2 regions of the Luteimonas sp. gir genome follow, and region 1 is predicted to be linked to the other one. Evidence: predicted binding sites of a transcription regulator. Region 1 holds the regulator's gene; the other holds the start of a gene.
The links. The regulator FliA, encoded in region 1, starts transcription of late flagellar genes. The targets are predictions, from matches to a motif close to TAAAGTTTNNCNNNCNNNGGCCGATAA.

Region 1 (7,486 bases):
GCTCGAATCGCCGCAGATGCTGTTCGGCCATGCCGGTCAGCTGATGCTCGGCTTCCTGTGGCTGCTGGCGCCGCTGCTGCTGGTGCTGCTGCTCGCCTGTCTGGTCGCACCGGCGCTGATGGGTGGATTCAACGCCTCGACCAAGGGGCTGGTGCCCGATCTGAAAAAGCTCAACCCGCTGGCCGGCCTCAAGCGCATCTATGGCCCCGAGGGCGCGGCCGAACTGCTCAAATCGCTGTTGCGCGTGGCCCTGGTCGGCACCGCGGCCGCGCTGTTCCTGTGGCCCGGTCTGCATCGCCTGCGCAGCATGCTCGACCAACCACTCGAGGCCGCCGCCGGCGCCGGCCTCGGCTTCGCGCTGTGGATGCTGATGGCAACCTCCGCGGCCTTGCTGCTGCTGGCCTTGCTCGATGCGCCGTACCAGAAATGGAACTGGCGCCGGAAGCTCAAGATGACGCGGCAGGAACTGCGCGAGGAGATGAAGGAAAGCGAGGGCCGGCCGGAGGTCAAGGGCCGCATCCGCCAGATGCAGCAGCAGATGTCGCAGCGGCGGATGATGGAAGACTTGCCCGGTGCCGACGTGATCGTGGTCAATCCCACGCATTACGCAGTCGCGCTCAAGTACGAGGGCGAGGCGATGCGCGCGCCGAAGGTGATCGCCAAGGGCGTGGACGAAATGGCGCTGCGCATCCGCGCCGTCGGCGAGCAGCACCGCATTGCGCTGGTCGCCGCGCCGCCGCTGGCACGCGTCTTGTATCGGGAGGCGCAGATCGGTCAGGAAATCCCCGTGAAGCTCTACGCCGCCGTCGCCCAGGTGCTGTCCTACGTGTACCAGCTGCGCAGTTGGGCGCCGGGCCAGCCCTACCCCGAACTGTCGGCGGTCGAAGTCGATGAGGACGCGACCGGCCGGGGGGCGCAGCCGTGAGCGCGGTGATGCAGTCCGGCCCCAAGCGCCTGTTCGACATGCTGCGCCATGGACTGGGCGCGCCGTTGCTGGTGCTGGCGCTGCTGGCGATGGTCGTGGTGCCGCTGCCGCCGTTCGCGCTCGACGTGCTCTTCAGCTTCAACATCGCGATCTCGCTGGTGGTGCTGCTGGCGGTGGTCTACGTGCAGCGCCCGCTGGACTTCAGCATCTTCCCGATCGTGCTGCTGATGACCACGATGCTGCGCCTGGCGCTGAACGTGGCCTCCACGCGCGTGATCCTGCTGCACGGTCAGAACGGCCCGGGCGCAGCCGGCAACGTGATCGAGTCGTTCGGCGAGTTCGTCGTCGGCGGCAACTTCGCGGTCGGCATCGTCGCGTTCGCGATCCTGACCATCATCAACTTCATGGTCATCACCAAGGGTGCGGGCCGGGTCTCGGAAGTCACCGCGCGCTTCATCCTCGATGCGATGCCCGGCAAGCAGATGGCGATCGACGCCGACCTCAATGCCGGCCTGTTGACCCGCGAGGACGCCAAGGCCCGGCGCGAGGAAGTCCGCCAGGAAGCCGATTTCTACGGCGCGATGGACGGCGCCAGCAAGTTCATCCGCGGCGATGCGATCGCCGGCATCCTGATCCTGTTCGTGACGATCATCGGCGGCCTGGTGATCGGCATGCTCCAGCACGGCATGCCGTTCGGAGACGCGGCGGCGACCTACACCCTGCTGTCGATCGGCGACGGCCTGGTGTCGCAGTTACCGTCGCTGCTGGTGTCCTCGGCGGTCGCGCTCTTGGTCACCCGCGCTTCGCGGGCCCAGGACATGGGCGGCGCGGTGACCGGGCAGGTGTTCGGCCAGTACCGGGCGTTGTCGATCGCGGCGGTCATTCTGCTGGTGGTCGGGCTGGTGCCCGGCATGCCGAACCTCGCCTTCCTGACCTTGGCCGCGCTGGTCGGCTACGGCGCCTGGACGATGCGCAAGCGCAGCCTGGCGGCCGAACGCGCCGCAGCCGCGCCGGACGCCGCACTGCCCGCGCCCGAGCAGGCCGCCAATGCGGAGCTCGGCTGGGACGACCTGCGCCCGGTCGATCCGCTCGGCCTGGAGGTCGGTTATCGGCTGATTCCGTTGGTGGACAAGGCCCAAGGCGGCGAGCTGATGGCGCGGATCAAGGCCGTGCGTCGCAAGCTCACTCAGGACATCGGCTTTCTGATTCCGCCGGTGCACATCCGCGACAACCTCGAACTGTCGCCCACCGCCTACCGGCTGCTTGTCCACGGCGTGCCGGTGGCGACCGCCGAGGTGCATCCCGACCGCCTGCTGGCGCTCGACCCAGGCGGCGCGCTGCAGCCGATCGAGGGCATTCCGGGCAAGGACCCGGCGTTCGGGCTCGACGCACTGTGGATCCTGCCGATCCAGCGCGCCCAGGCCGAAGCCGCGGGTTACACCGTGGTCGATCCGGCGACCGTGGTCGCGACCCACCTCTCGCACCTGGTCCGCGAACAGGCGCCCGAACTGCTCGGGCACGAGGAAGTCCAGCAGTTGCTGGCGACCCTGGCGCGCAGCGCGCCCAAGCTCGCCGAGGACCTCACACCCAAGGCGCTGCCGCTGGCGGTGGTGGTCCGGGTGCTGCAGAACCTGCTGGTCGAGCGTATTCCCGTCCGGCAGCTGCGCCGCATCGCCGAGGCACTGGTCGAGCACGCCGCGCACACCCAGGACCCCGGTCAACTCACCGCCGCGGTCCGCACCGCGCTGGGCCGCTTCATCGTCCAGGAGATCGCCGGCCCGGCGCCCGAGTTGCCGGTCTACACGCTGGCGCCCGCGCTGGAACGGGTCTTGCAGGATTCCGCGCAAGGGACCGGCGCTGCGCTGGAGCCGGGCCTGGCCGAACGTCTGCAGCAGAGCCTGGCCGATTGCGCCGGCCAGCAGGAGGCCAGGAACGAACCGGCAGTGGTGCTGGTCCCCGGCCAGGTCCGCGCCGCGCTCGCGCGTCTGGTCCGGCACAGCGTCCCGACCCTGTCGGTGCTGGCCTACACCGAAGTCCCCGAAGACAAGCGGCTCAAGTTGCTGGGGACGATCAGTTGAAGCGCGGGACTTTGTTGTAGGGACTGGGGACTGGTGAACGCAGGGCCCCGCCACGGAGAACGCACGATGCACGCACGACACCCCAGCGCCCCCCAAGGCCGCCCCGACCGGCGCAGTGCCCTCGCCTGCGCCAGGCCGCATGCCCCATTCCTCATCTCCGGCCGCCGCCCATGAACATCCGCCGTTTCGTCGCCGCCGACATGCGCAGCGCCCTGCAGATGGTGCGGGCCGCGCACGGGCCCGATGCCGTGATCCTGTCCAATCGCCGCACCGACGAGGGCGTGGAGATTGTCGCGGCCAGCAACTACGACGAAAGCGTGGTCCAGCGCGCCCTCGACGAGGCCCAGCGGCGCGAGGCACCGGCCGCCTCGCCTGCCGAGCCGCCGCAGGCGCAGGCCGCCGACGCCCGCGACGACTCGCCCGCCGAACGCTGGCTGCGTGCCTTGGCACCGGCCGAGGCGGCTGCGCCGCCACAGGCGGTGGTCCATGCGGCAGTCGCCGACCCGCCGCCCGCAGCGATCACCGAGGCCCTGCACGCCGAGCTCGCGGACGCCGGCGCCGGATTTCCGTCGTTTGCCGAGCTGCTCGGGCGCCGTCGCTCCGCCGCGGCGACATGGGCCGCCGAAGACGACGGAATTCCGTCGCAGGCGCCGCCCGAACCGCCCGCGCCCGCGCCGGATGTGGCCGCGCCCATCGCGCATACCTCGATGCCGCCGGCCCCGGTCGCCACGCCGCCCGCCCTCGTCGCCGTGCCCGCACCGCCGGCGCCGAGCAGCGACGGCGAGCTGGCGCAGATGCGCGAGGAACTGGCGCAGATGCGGCAGATGATCGAGCGCGAGATGGCGCGCCTGACCGACGAGCGCCTGCGCGGGTCCCCGGCCCGCGGCCAGGTCATGGAACTGATGGAAGACTACGGCTTCGATGCCGGCATCACCCGCGACATCGCCTTGCAGGTGCCGGCCGACACCCCGGCCCACCGCGTCCGCGGCCTGATGCTGGCCTTGCTGTCCAAGCGCCTGCCGATCTGCCCGATCGACCCGCTGGAGGAGGCCGGGGTCATCGCGCTGGTCGGCCCGACCGGCGCCGGCAAGACCACGACCATCGCCAAGCTCGCCGCACGGTACGTCGCCCGCCACCAGGCCCGCGACGTGGCACTGGTGACCACCGACACCGTGCGCGTGGGCGGCCGCGAACAACTGCACAGCTACGGCCGGCAGCTCGGCATCGCGGTGCACGAGGCCGACAGCGAGACCGGGCTGGTCCAGTTGCTGCAGCGCCTGCGCGACTACCGGCTGGTGCTGGTCGACACCGCCGGGCTCAGTCAGCGCGACCGCGCCCTGGCCGGCCAACTGCACTGGCTGCGCGCCGCGCGTCAGATCCGCACCCTGCTCGTGCTGCCCGCCAACACCCATTTCGCCGACCTCGACGAAGTCGTCCGCCGCTTCGAGGGTGCCCGCCCGCAGGGCGCGGTGCTGACCAAGCTCGACGAGACCGGGCGGCTGGGCAGCGTGCTGTCGGTCGCCGTCGATCACGCCCTGCCGCTGACCTGGATCGCCGACGGCCAGCGCATTCCCGACGACCTGCATCGCGCCAATGCCGCCCATCTGGCATTGCGGCTTGAAGATCTCCGCCGCGATGCCGATAAGCCGATCGTCCCCACGCACGATCTCCACGACCCCGACGCCCAGAAGTCCCACCATGCCGTCGCCTGACCTGCCCGCCCCCGCCCCGTTCGCGCCCGTCCGCACCCTCGCCGTCACCGGCGGCAAGGGCGGCGTCGGCAAGACCAACGTGTCGGCCAACCTCGCCATCGCACTGGCCGGCATGGGTCAGCGCACGATGCTGCTCGACGCGGACCTGGGCCTGGCCAATCTGGATGTGCTGCTGGGCCTGTCGCCGCGCTTCACGCTGGCCGACCTCGTGGCCGGGCGCTGCACGCTCGACGAGGCGATCATCGAGGGCCCGGCGGGCGTGCTGATCGTGCCCGCCGCCTCCGGCCGCCGGCACATGGCCGAGCTGCGTCCGATCGAGCATGCCGGCCTGGTCAACGTCTTCAACGAGCTTGAGCGCGAGCTCGATGTGCTGGTGGTCGATACCGCCGCCGGCATCACCGACTCGGTGCTGACCTTCTGCCAGGCCGCGCAGGACGCAGTGGTCGTGGTCTGCGACGAGCCGGCCTCACTCACCGATGCGTATGCACTGATCAAGGTGCTTGCGCGCGAGCGCGGCCTGGACCGGATCCAGGTCGTCGCCAATATGGTACGCAGCCCGCAGGAGGGCCGCGCGCTGTACGACAAGCTGGTGCGCGTGTGTGAGCGCTTCATCGGCGACGTCTCGCTGAACTACCTGGGCGCAGTGCCGCAATGCGAGTGGCTGCGCGCCGCGGTCCAGCGCCAGCAGGCGGTGGTGCGCGCCTACCCGGGCAGCCCGTCGTCGCAAGCGCTGGTGGAGATCGCACGTCGCGTCGCGCGCTGGCAGGCGCCGACCGCGCCGCGTGGCCACGTCGAATTCTTCGTCGATCGCCTGCTGCGCCAGGGAGCGGCCGCATGAACGCCGCCGCCCGCCAGTACCAGGCGGTCCAGCGCGCCAGCGCGCCGGATCCGGTCGTGGTGCATGCCGAATTGGTGCGCCGCATCGCCCATCACATCGCTGCGCGGCTGCCGGCCAGCGTCGAGATCGACGACCTGATCCAGGCCGGCATGATCGGCCTGCTCGAGGCCTCGCGCAGCTACGACGCCGAACAGGGCGCCTCGTTCGAGACCTATGCCTCGATCCGCATCCGCGGCGCGATGATCGACGAGATCCGCCGCGGCGACTGGGTGCCGCGCTCGGTCCATCGCCGTGCACGCGAAGCCGCCGCCGCAATCCGCGAGATCGAGCAGGCCAGCGGCCGCGCCGCCAGCGCCCAGGAGGTCGCGGCCAAGTTGCAGATGCCGCTGGCCGACTATCAACGTCTGCTCGAAGACGCCGCCCGCGGCCAGGTGCTGAGCCTGGACTCGCACGTCGAGGACCACGGCGAGGTCGAGCCGGCCAACCGCGACGGCGGACCGACGCCGCAGGAACACCTGGTACGCAGCGAGTTCGGCCGGGAACTGGCCGCGGCGATCACCCTGCTGCCCGAGCGCGAACAGCTGGTGCTGTCGCTGTACTACGAACAGGAACTCAACCTCAAGGAGATCGGCGCGGTACTGGGCGTGAGCGAATCGCGCGTATGCCAGATCCACGGCCAGGCCGTGGTGCGCCTGCGCGGCCGCCTGTCCGCCTTCGAACTCGCAGATACCGGCATCGGCAACGCCGACTGATGCCCCACCCGTGGAGCCCGCTTTGAACAAGAACATCCGTATCCTCGTGGTCGACGACTTCTCGACGATGCGCCGCATCGTCAAGAATCTGTTGTCGGACCTGGGCTTCAACAACACCGTCGAAGCCGAGGACGGCAACAGCGCGATGGCCGTGCTGCGCCAGGATGCGGTCGACCTGGTCATCACCGACTGGAACATGCCCGGCATGACCGGCATCGAGTTGCTGCGCGCGATCCGCGCCGACCCCAAGTTCCGCGCGCTGCCGGTGATGATGGTCACCGCCGAGGCCAAGCGCGAGCAGATCATCGAGGCGGCGCAGAGCGGCGTGAACGGCTACATCATCAAGCCGTTCACCGCGCAGACGCTGTCGGAGAAGCTTGGCAAGATCTTCGAGCGCCTGGGAGGCGCGGCGTGACCGCCACCGTCGCGGTGACCACCGACCGCAGCCAGCTCGCAGGGCTGCTGCACGACGCGCTCGAAGCGCTCGAACGCGGCGACGAGGCCGGCTGGCGTCGGCAGGTCGACGCACTCGCCGCCGCCCGCGCACGCACCCTGGTCGACGGCCTGGGCCGGCTGGCGCGCGAACTGGCGCAGGCGCTCGACACGCTGCCGGCCGCACCCGCGCAAGGTGGGCTCGACGATGCCTGCGCCCGCCTCGACCACGTGGTGACGATGACCGAGCAGGCCACCCACCGCACGCTCGATCTGATCGAGGACAGCCGCGCGCACGTCGCCCAGTTGCGCGCCGGCACGCTGGACGCCGCGCAGACCGCGACCATCGACGCGCTGCGCGAGAACCTGCGCGAGATGGCGCTGGCGCAGAGCCACCAGGACCTGGGCGGGCAGATCATCCGCCGCGTCGCCGGCATCGTGCGCGGCGTGCACGAAGGCTTCGGCGCCCTCGGGCTGCCGCCCGCCGACGGCGAACAGGACCGTCTGCGGGCCGTCGGCCCGGCCGTTGCCGGGCTCGACACCGGCACCGTCGGCCAGGACGACGCCGACGACCTGCTCTCGCGCCTGGGACTCTGAGCGATGCAGTTCTCGCCCGACATCGCCGCCGATTTCGTGCTCGAGGCACGCGAGCTGCTCGTCGACCTGGGCGGGCAACTGGTCGAACTGGAGCAGTCGCCGGACGACCGCGAACAGCTCAACGCGGTCTTCCGCGCCTTCCACACCCTCAA
Region 2 (7,486 bases), on a different contig from region 1:
CGAGATCCTCAACGAGTACGCCAACGGCGACCTGTCGCGCGACGCGCGCCGCCTGCCTGCCAGCCGCGCGGTGCTGCACGAGGCGATGGACGCCGCCAAGGCCAGCCTCATGGCGATCAACGGCGAGATCAACCGGCTGGCCGCCGCGGCCGCCGCCGGCGACTTCTCGGTCCGCGGCGACGAGAGCCGGTTCCGCGACGATTTCGGGCGCATGATCCAGAGCCTCAACGCGATGATGGCGGCCAGCGATCGCAGCCTGAGCGAGCTCTCGCGGCTGCTGCAATCGATCGCCGCCGGCGACCTGACCGCGCGTATGGACGGCGACTTCCACGGCGTGTTCGCCCGCATGCGCGACGACGCCAATGCCACCGTCGCCCAGCTCACCGCCATCGTCGCCCGTATCCAGGACGCGTCGGCTGCGATCGGCACCGCCTCCACCGAGATCGCCTCGGGCAACGACGACCTCTCGCGCCGCACCGAGCAGCAGGCGGCCAATCTGGAAGAAACCGCCGCCTCGATGGAGGAACTGACCTCCACCGTGCGCCAGAACGCCGACCACGCCCGCCAGGCCAATCAGCTCGCCCAGGGCGCGGCCACCGTCGCCTCCCAGGGCGGCGAGGTCGTCGGTCAGGTCGTGTGCACGATGGCCGACATCGAGGCCTCGTCACGCAAGATCGCCGACATCATCTCGGTCATCGACGGCATCGCGTTCCAGACCAACATCCTGGCGCTCAATGCCGCGGTCGAGGCCGCACGGGCCGGCGAACAGGGTCGTGGCTTTGCGGTCGTCGCCTCCGAGGTCCGCACGCTTGCCCAGCGCAGCGCCAACGCTGCCAAGGAGATCAAGGGCCTGATCGAGGACTCCACCAGCAAGGTTGCCAGCGGCGCAGCGCTCGCAGGACAGGCCGGCACCACGATGGCCGAGATGGTCGCCTCGGTGCAGCGCGTGACCGACATCATGGCCGAGATCTCCGCCGCCTCGCAGGAGCAGGCGGCGGGTATCGAACAGGTCAACCAGACCATCGTGCAGATGGACGAGACCACCCAGCAGAACGCGGCCTTGGTCGAAGAAGCCTCGGCTGCTGCGCGGGCGATGGAGGAACAGGCCGCCGGGCTTGCCAATGCGATCGCGGTGTTCCGTGTCGATACCGCCACCGCGTTGCTGCAGGCAGTGGTGGACGCGGCCCGCCCGCCGGCCCCAGGCCACGCGCTGCCCTGATCGTCCAGGCCCACCCCACGCATGACGGCAAGGACGATGGCGCCTGCAGACCCGCTCCATCCGCTGGACGACGAAGCGCTGTCGCGCTACATGCTGCGCGACAGTGCCGACATGGGCCGGGTGCTGCGCAGCCTGGTCGAGACCAAGGCATTGATCAGCGGCAGCCTGATGCCAGGCGACCTGTCTTGCCCGACCGCACTGCTCGCGGTCGGCGACGACGGCACGCTGGTACTCGACGCCAGCCGGCAGGACGCCCTCAATCGCAGGATTGCGACCTGCACCCAACTCGTCTGCGATACCCGGCTCGACGCGGTGCAGATCCGTTTCCGACTCTCGACGCCATTGCCGATGCTGCACGAGGGGCGCCAGGCGTTCGTCGCATCCTGGCCCGAGGCGCTGCTGCGCCTGCAGCGACGCGATCTTTATCGTGTCGTGCCACCGCTCGATGCCGGCGTGACGCTGCACCCGGGGCATGGCGACACCCCGGCGGCGTCATCGGACGACGGCCTGCGGGTGCTGGACCTGAGCGGCGGCGGGCTCGCGGTGGCGATGGATGACGGCGAGGATCCGCGTTTCGCACCCGGGCGCACGCTCGATCGCTGCCTGTTGCAGCTGCCGGACGCCACTCCGATTCCGGTGGCCGTCACTGTCGCGCACCGCTTCTGCGAGCAGACCGGCCCGCGGGTGCGCTGGCGTGCGGGCTGCCGCTTCGTCGCGCTGGCACCGGCCGCGCAGCGGCGCATCCTGCAGTCCATCTTCCAGATCGAGCGCCAGCGCAACGCCCGGCTCCGCCGCGCCGTGTAGCGCCGGCGCCTAAAGTTGCCCGCCGCGCGGCCGATGTCGCACGGGACACCCGACACGCGCGCGAGCGCGGCATGCCTGCAGGAGCGCACCGATGAGCAGTCCAGATCCCCAGAACGCCGGCGAGTACCTCACCTTCACCCTGGGCGACGAGCACTACGGCGTCGACATCCTCAAGGTGCAGGAGATCCGAGGCTACGACGCAGTCACCCGCCTGCCCGACGCGCCGGACTACATCAAAGGCGTGATCAACCTGCGCGGCACGATCGTGCCGGTGATCGACCTGCGCCTGAAGCTGCGCCTGGCGCAGGCGCGCTATGACAGTTTCACGGTGATGATCGTGCTCAATGTCGAGGACCGTGTCGTGGGGATCGTCGTCGACGGTGTGTCGGACGTGGTGCCGCTTTCTGCCGAGCAGATCCGCCCGACGCCCGAGTTCGGTGCGGCGATCGACACCCGCTGCATCTCCGGCATCGGCACGTTCGACGACCGCATGCTGATCCTGCTCGACATCGAGACCCTGCTCGACAGCGCCGAACTGGCGGTTCCCCAGGCAGCGTGATCCCCGATCTGGGACCGCCGTCACACAGCTTTCACTCAAGGCCCGGCCGCACACGGCCGATAGAGGCGGACACAGGCGCTTTCGCGCCTGCCGTCCATCGATCAAGGAGCAGACCATGACCATCCACTGCAAGACGTCTTCCCTGCTGGCCGCGCTGCTGCTGGTCGGGGGCGCCTCGACCGCCTTCGCCCAGGAGGCCATCCGTCCCGAACAGGCCGTGCGCTTCGTCGGCAAGAGCGGCATGGTCTGCGGCAAGGTCGAAAAGACCCGCTATGCGGAGAACACCGAAGGCCAGCCGACCTTCCTGTACATGGGCGGCGCGTTCCCGCGCCACACCTTCTCGGCGCGCATCCCCAACGAGCAGCGTGACCGGTTCCGTCCCTCGCCCGAGGAGCTGGAAGGCCGCGATGTGTGCGTCGTGGGCACCATCCAGCGCGACGCCAGCCGCGCCGAGATCGCAGTCAGCTCGCCCAGCGACATCAAGCTCGCCACCATCAAGTAAGCCCCGCGCCCGGATTGCAGACCGCATCCGGGCCGTTTTTCCATCCGGCCGCCTACGGGGGATTGCCGCATGCACTGGTTCTCGAATCTCAAGCTCGCACCGAAACTGATGCTGGCATTCGGCGTCGTCCTGATCCTGATGATCGCCCAGGGCGTGGGTGGCTTCATCGGCCTGCGCTCGCTCGACAGCGTGACCGACCACCTCGCTGACAACACCCTGCCGACGCTGACCACGGTCGGCGAAACGCGCGCCCTGCTCGGCGAGTATCGCGCCGCGTCATACCTGGGTTTGGTGCGCGCCAGCGATCAGGTCAAGCGCGATGCGCGCGAGCGCACCGCTGCGATGGAACAGCAGATCGACGCAGCCATGGCAGCGTACGCGCCGCTGATCGTCTCGCCGGAAGAGCGCAAGCTCTACGACGGCTTCGTGACCGCTTGGACCGATGCCAAGGCCTCCTACCACGAGGTCAACGAACTGATCGAGCTCGACCTGCCCGACGACGCCACCGACACCTTCATCGGCCGCACCCGCGACCTGCACATGGCCGCCGGCAACGCGTTGCAGGCGCTGCAGGCCGAGGCCGACCGTCAGGCCACCGCGGCCCGTGAGGAGGCGCGCTCGGTGCAGACCGGGTCGAGCATTCTGATGGTGGTCATGCTGCTGGCCGGCATCACCGGCGGCATGGTCATCGCCTGGCTGATGGCACGCAACCTCACCGGCGCCACCCGCTCGGCAGTCGCGGTCGCCAATGACGTGGCCAGCGGCAAGCTCGACACCCGCATCGATGCCAGCCGCCGCGACGAGATCGGCGACCTGCTCAAGGCCATGCAGCGGATGCAGCACGACCTGCGCGAGCGGATCGAGCGCGATCAAAAGATCGCCAGCGAGAATCTGCGCATCCGCACCGCGCTCGACAGTGCCTCGACCGGCATGATCGTCACCGACGAGAAGTTCGACATCCTCTACGTCAATCCGGCGCTGGAGACCGTGATGCGCGACAACGCCGAGGCGATCGCAGCCGAGCTGCCGCACTACGATCCGGCCCAGCCGCTGCTGGGGGCCTCGCTGGCGACGTTCGAGCTGGACGGCAAGCCGGACCAGCGCGTGCTGACCAGTCTCAAGGAGCGCGGCATCGCGCACCGCGAGATACATTACCAAGACGCCTGCATCGCGCAGATCATCTCGCCGATCCGCGACGCGCAGGGCCGCGATATCGGCCTGATCGCCGAATGGCGCGACCGCACCGGTGAAGTCCGGGTCGAAGCCGAAGTCGCCCGCATCGTGTCCGCGGCCGCGGCCGGTGATCTCGACCATCGCGTCTCGCTGGACGGCAAGCACGGCTTCATCCTGCAGCTGGCGCAGCAGCTCAACAGCCTGCTCGACGCCAACGCGGTCAGCCTGGCGCAGGTCTCGCACGTGCTCAATGCGCTCGCCTCGGGCGATCTGACCGCGCGCATGGAAGGCGATTTCCAAGGCGTGTTCGCCCGCATGCGCGACGACGCCAACGCCACCGTCGCCCAGCTCACCGCCATCGTCGCCCGCATCCAGGGCGCGTCGGCTGCGATTGGCACCGCGTCGACCGAGATCGCCTCGGGCAACGACGACCTCTCGCGCCGCACCGAGCAGCAGGCGGCCAATCTGGAAGAAACCGCCGCCTCGATGGAGGAACTGACCTCCACCGTCCGCCAGAACGCCGACCACGCCCGCCAGGCCAACCAGCTCGCCCAGGGCGCGGCCACCGTCGCCTCCCAGGGCGGCGAGGTCGTCGGTCAGGTCGTTTCCACGATGGCCGACATCGAGGCCTCCTCGCGCAAGATCGCCGACATCATCTCGGTCATCGACGGCATCGCGTTCCAGACCAACATCCTCGCGCTCAACGCCGCGGTCGAGGCCGCGCGGGCCGGCGAACAGGGCCGCGGCTTTGCGGTCGTGGCCTCCGAGGTCCGTACGCTTGCCCAGCGCAGTGCCAATGCCGCCAAGGAGATCAAGGGCCTGATCGACGACTCCACCAGCAAGGTCGCCAGCGGTGCCGCGCTCGCTGGACAGGCTGGCAAGACCATGGCCGAGATGGTCGCCTCGGTGCAGCGGGTGACCGACATCATGGCCGAGATCTCCGCCGCCTCGCAGGAACAGGCGGCGGGTATCGAGCAGGTCAACCAGACCATCGTGCAGATGGACGAGACCACTCAGCAGAACGCCGCACTGGTCGAAGAAGCCTCGGCCGCCGCGCGGGCGATGGAGGAGCAGGCCACGGGCCTGGCCGACGCGATCTCGATGCTGCGGATCGAAGGACAGGCCGTGGCCGCACCCGCCGCGCAGCCGACCCGGGCAGCGCCGCCACCGTCTCGCAAGCCGGCACCCGCCGCGCCACGTCCGGCGACACGCGCTCCCGCCGCGCCCGCCCTGGCCGAGGCGGACTGGGCGGAGTTCTGATCGTTGCCGCCGATACGGGGCACCGACAAGGCCCGGCCCAGTGCCGGGCCTTGCGCGTGACGCGACGATCGCGGTCAACTTCGCCGGCATCGCGCCGATAACCATCGAGTCTCCCTGACGCGCCGGTCGCCATGAGTGCCGCTTCCCTGCCCCACCCGCCCGGCGACGCCCGCCAGTTCGTGTTCGCCGACCGCGATTTCCGTCGCGTGTGCCAACTGATCCACGACCGGGCGGGCATCGCGCTGGTCGCCAGCAAGCGCGACATGGTCTACGGCCGGCTGTCGCGGCGGCTGCGCGCGCTCGGCCTCGACGACTTCAGTGACTATCTGGCGTTGCTGGAAGGCGATCCTGACGGCGATGAATGGCAGGCGTTCACCAATGCGCTGACCACCAATCTGACCTCGTTCTTCCGCGAGCCGCACCACTTCGAGACGCTGCGCACCCAGTTGCAGCGCGCCGGGTCGGGCCGCAAGCCGTTGACGCTGTGGTCGTGCGCAGCCTCGACCGGCGAGGAACCGTACTCGATGGCCATCACCGCCTGCGAGGCCTTCGACACGCTGCAGCCGCCGGTGCGCATCGTCGCGACCGACATCGACACCCAGGTCCTGGCGACCGCGCGTCAGGGCGTCTATCCGATCGAACGCGTCGCCGCGCTCGACGCGGACCTGCGGCGCCGCTTCTTCCAGCGCGGCACCGGCCCCAATGCCGGCAAGTGCCGCGTGCATCCGGCGCTGCAGGCGCTGATCGAGTTCCGTCCCTTGAATCTGCTGGCCGGCCGTTACGATGTCGGCGGTCCGTTCGATGCGATCTTCTGCCGCAATGTGATGATCTACTTTGACAAGCCGACCCAGCGCGGCATCCTGTCGCGGCTGATCACGCACATGGACGCGGCCAGCCTGCTCTATACCGGGCACTCGGAAAACTACCTGCACGCCGCCGACCTGATCCAGCCCTGCGGCCGCACGCTGTACCGCCGCCACTTCGCAGCGACTGCCCCGTGAGCGCGCCGCCCAGCGACACGGTGATGCGCTACCGCGACCCGCAGTTCCAGGTGCCGGCCGCCAAGCTGCTGCCGACCCAGTACCTGGTGGTCAACGACGGCACCGCGCTGGTCACCGTGCTGGGCTCATGCGTGGCCGCGTGCATTCGCGACCCGCTGCTGCACCTGGGCGGCATGAACCACTTCCTGTTGCCCGACGGTGGCAATGGCGACGGCGCGCCGGCCCGCTACGGCAGCTATGCGATGGAAGTGCTGATCAACGAGCTGCTCAAGCGCGGCGCCAGCCGCCGTCGCCTCGAGGCCAAGGTGTTCGGTGGCGCCAACGTGCTCAAGGGCTTCACCAGCAACCCGGTGGGCACGCGTAACGCCGAGTTCGTGCGCGGCTATCTGGACGCGGAGAACATCCCGGTCGTGGCCGAGGATCTGCAGGGCATCCATCCGCGCAAGGTGTGGTTCTTCCCGCAGACCGGCAAGGTGATGGTCTACCGGCTGCCGCACGCACACGGCGCCGAGGTGGCGGCCGCCGAATCGGCCGTCCGTGCCCGCTTGGCGCGCGCGCCGGTCGCCGGCGATGTGGAGCTGTTCGAATGACGCCGGTGCGCGTGCTCATCGTCGACGACTCGGCGGTCGTGCGTCAGTTGCTGACCGAAGTGCTGTCCGCCGATCCCCAGATCGAGGTCGTGGGCAGCGCCGCCGACCCCTTGCTCGCCCGCGAGAAGATCAAGCGCCTGCATCCCGATGTGCTGACCCTCGATGTCGAGATGCCGCGCATGGACGGCCTGGTGTTTCTCGACAATCTGATGCGACTGCGACCGATGCCGGTGGTGATGGTGTCCTCGCTGACCGAGCGCGGCGCCGACATCACCCTGCAGGCCTTGGCGCTGGGCGCGGTGGACTTTGTCGCCAAGCCACGCATCAATGTCGCCCACGGCCTGGAAAGCTACGCGCAGGAGATCACTGCGAAGGTCA

Region 2: the regulator FliA is predicted to act here: its motif matches at 5,592-5,618, upstream of WAF18_RS15130 (CheR family methyltransferase).

The regions. Positions count from the first base shown of each region.
Region 1 is NZ_JBBAXQ010000008.1:155,132-162,617, forward strand. Features, by position in the region: gene flhB (flagellar biosynthesis protein FlhB) at 1-925, shown strand, start outside; gene flhA (flagellar biosynthesis protein FlhA) at 934-3,003, shown strand; gene flhF (flagellar biosynthesis protein FlhF) at 3,174-4,715, shown strand; gene WAF18_RS11915 (MinD/ParA family protein) at 4,702-5,553, shown strand; gene WAF18_RS11920 (RNA polymerase sigma factor FliA) at 5,550-6,305, shown strand; gene WAF18_RS11925 (chemotaxis response regulator CheY) at 6,328-6,720, shown strand; gene WAF18_RS11930 (protein phosphatase CheZ) at 6,717-7,334, shown strand; partial or broken gene WAF18_RS11935 (Hpt domain-containing protein) at 7,338-7,486, shown strand, end outside.
Region 2 is NZ_JBBAXQ010000013.1:96,207-103,692, reverse strand. Features, by position in the region: gene WAF18_RS15155 (methyl-accepting chemotaxis protein) at 1-1,219, shown strand, start outside; gene WAF18_RS15150 (flagellar regulator YcgR PilZN domain-containing protein) at 1,256-2,023, shown strand; gene WAF18_RS15145 (chemotaxis protein CheW) at 2,115-2,582, shown strand; gene WAF18_RS15140 (hypothetical protein) at 2,698-3,084, shown strand; gene WAF18_RS15135 (methyl-accepting chemotaxis protein) at 3,154-5,517, shown strand; gene WAF18_RS15130 (CheR family methyltransferase) at 5,649-6,518, shown strand; gene cheD (chemoreceptor glutamine deamidase CheD) at 6,515-7,108, shown strand; gene WAF18_RS15120 (chemotaxis response regulator protein-glutamate methylesterase) at 7,105-7,486, shown strand, end outside.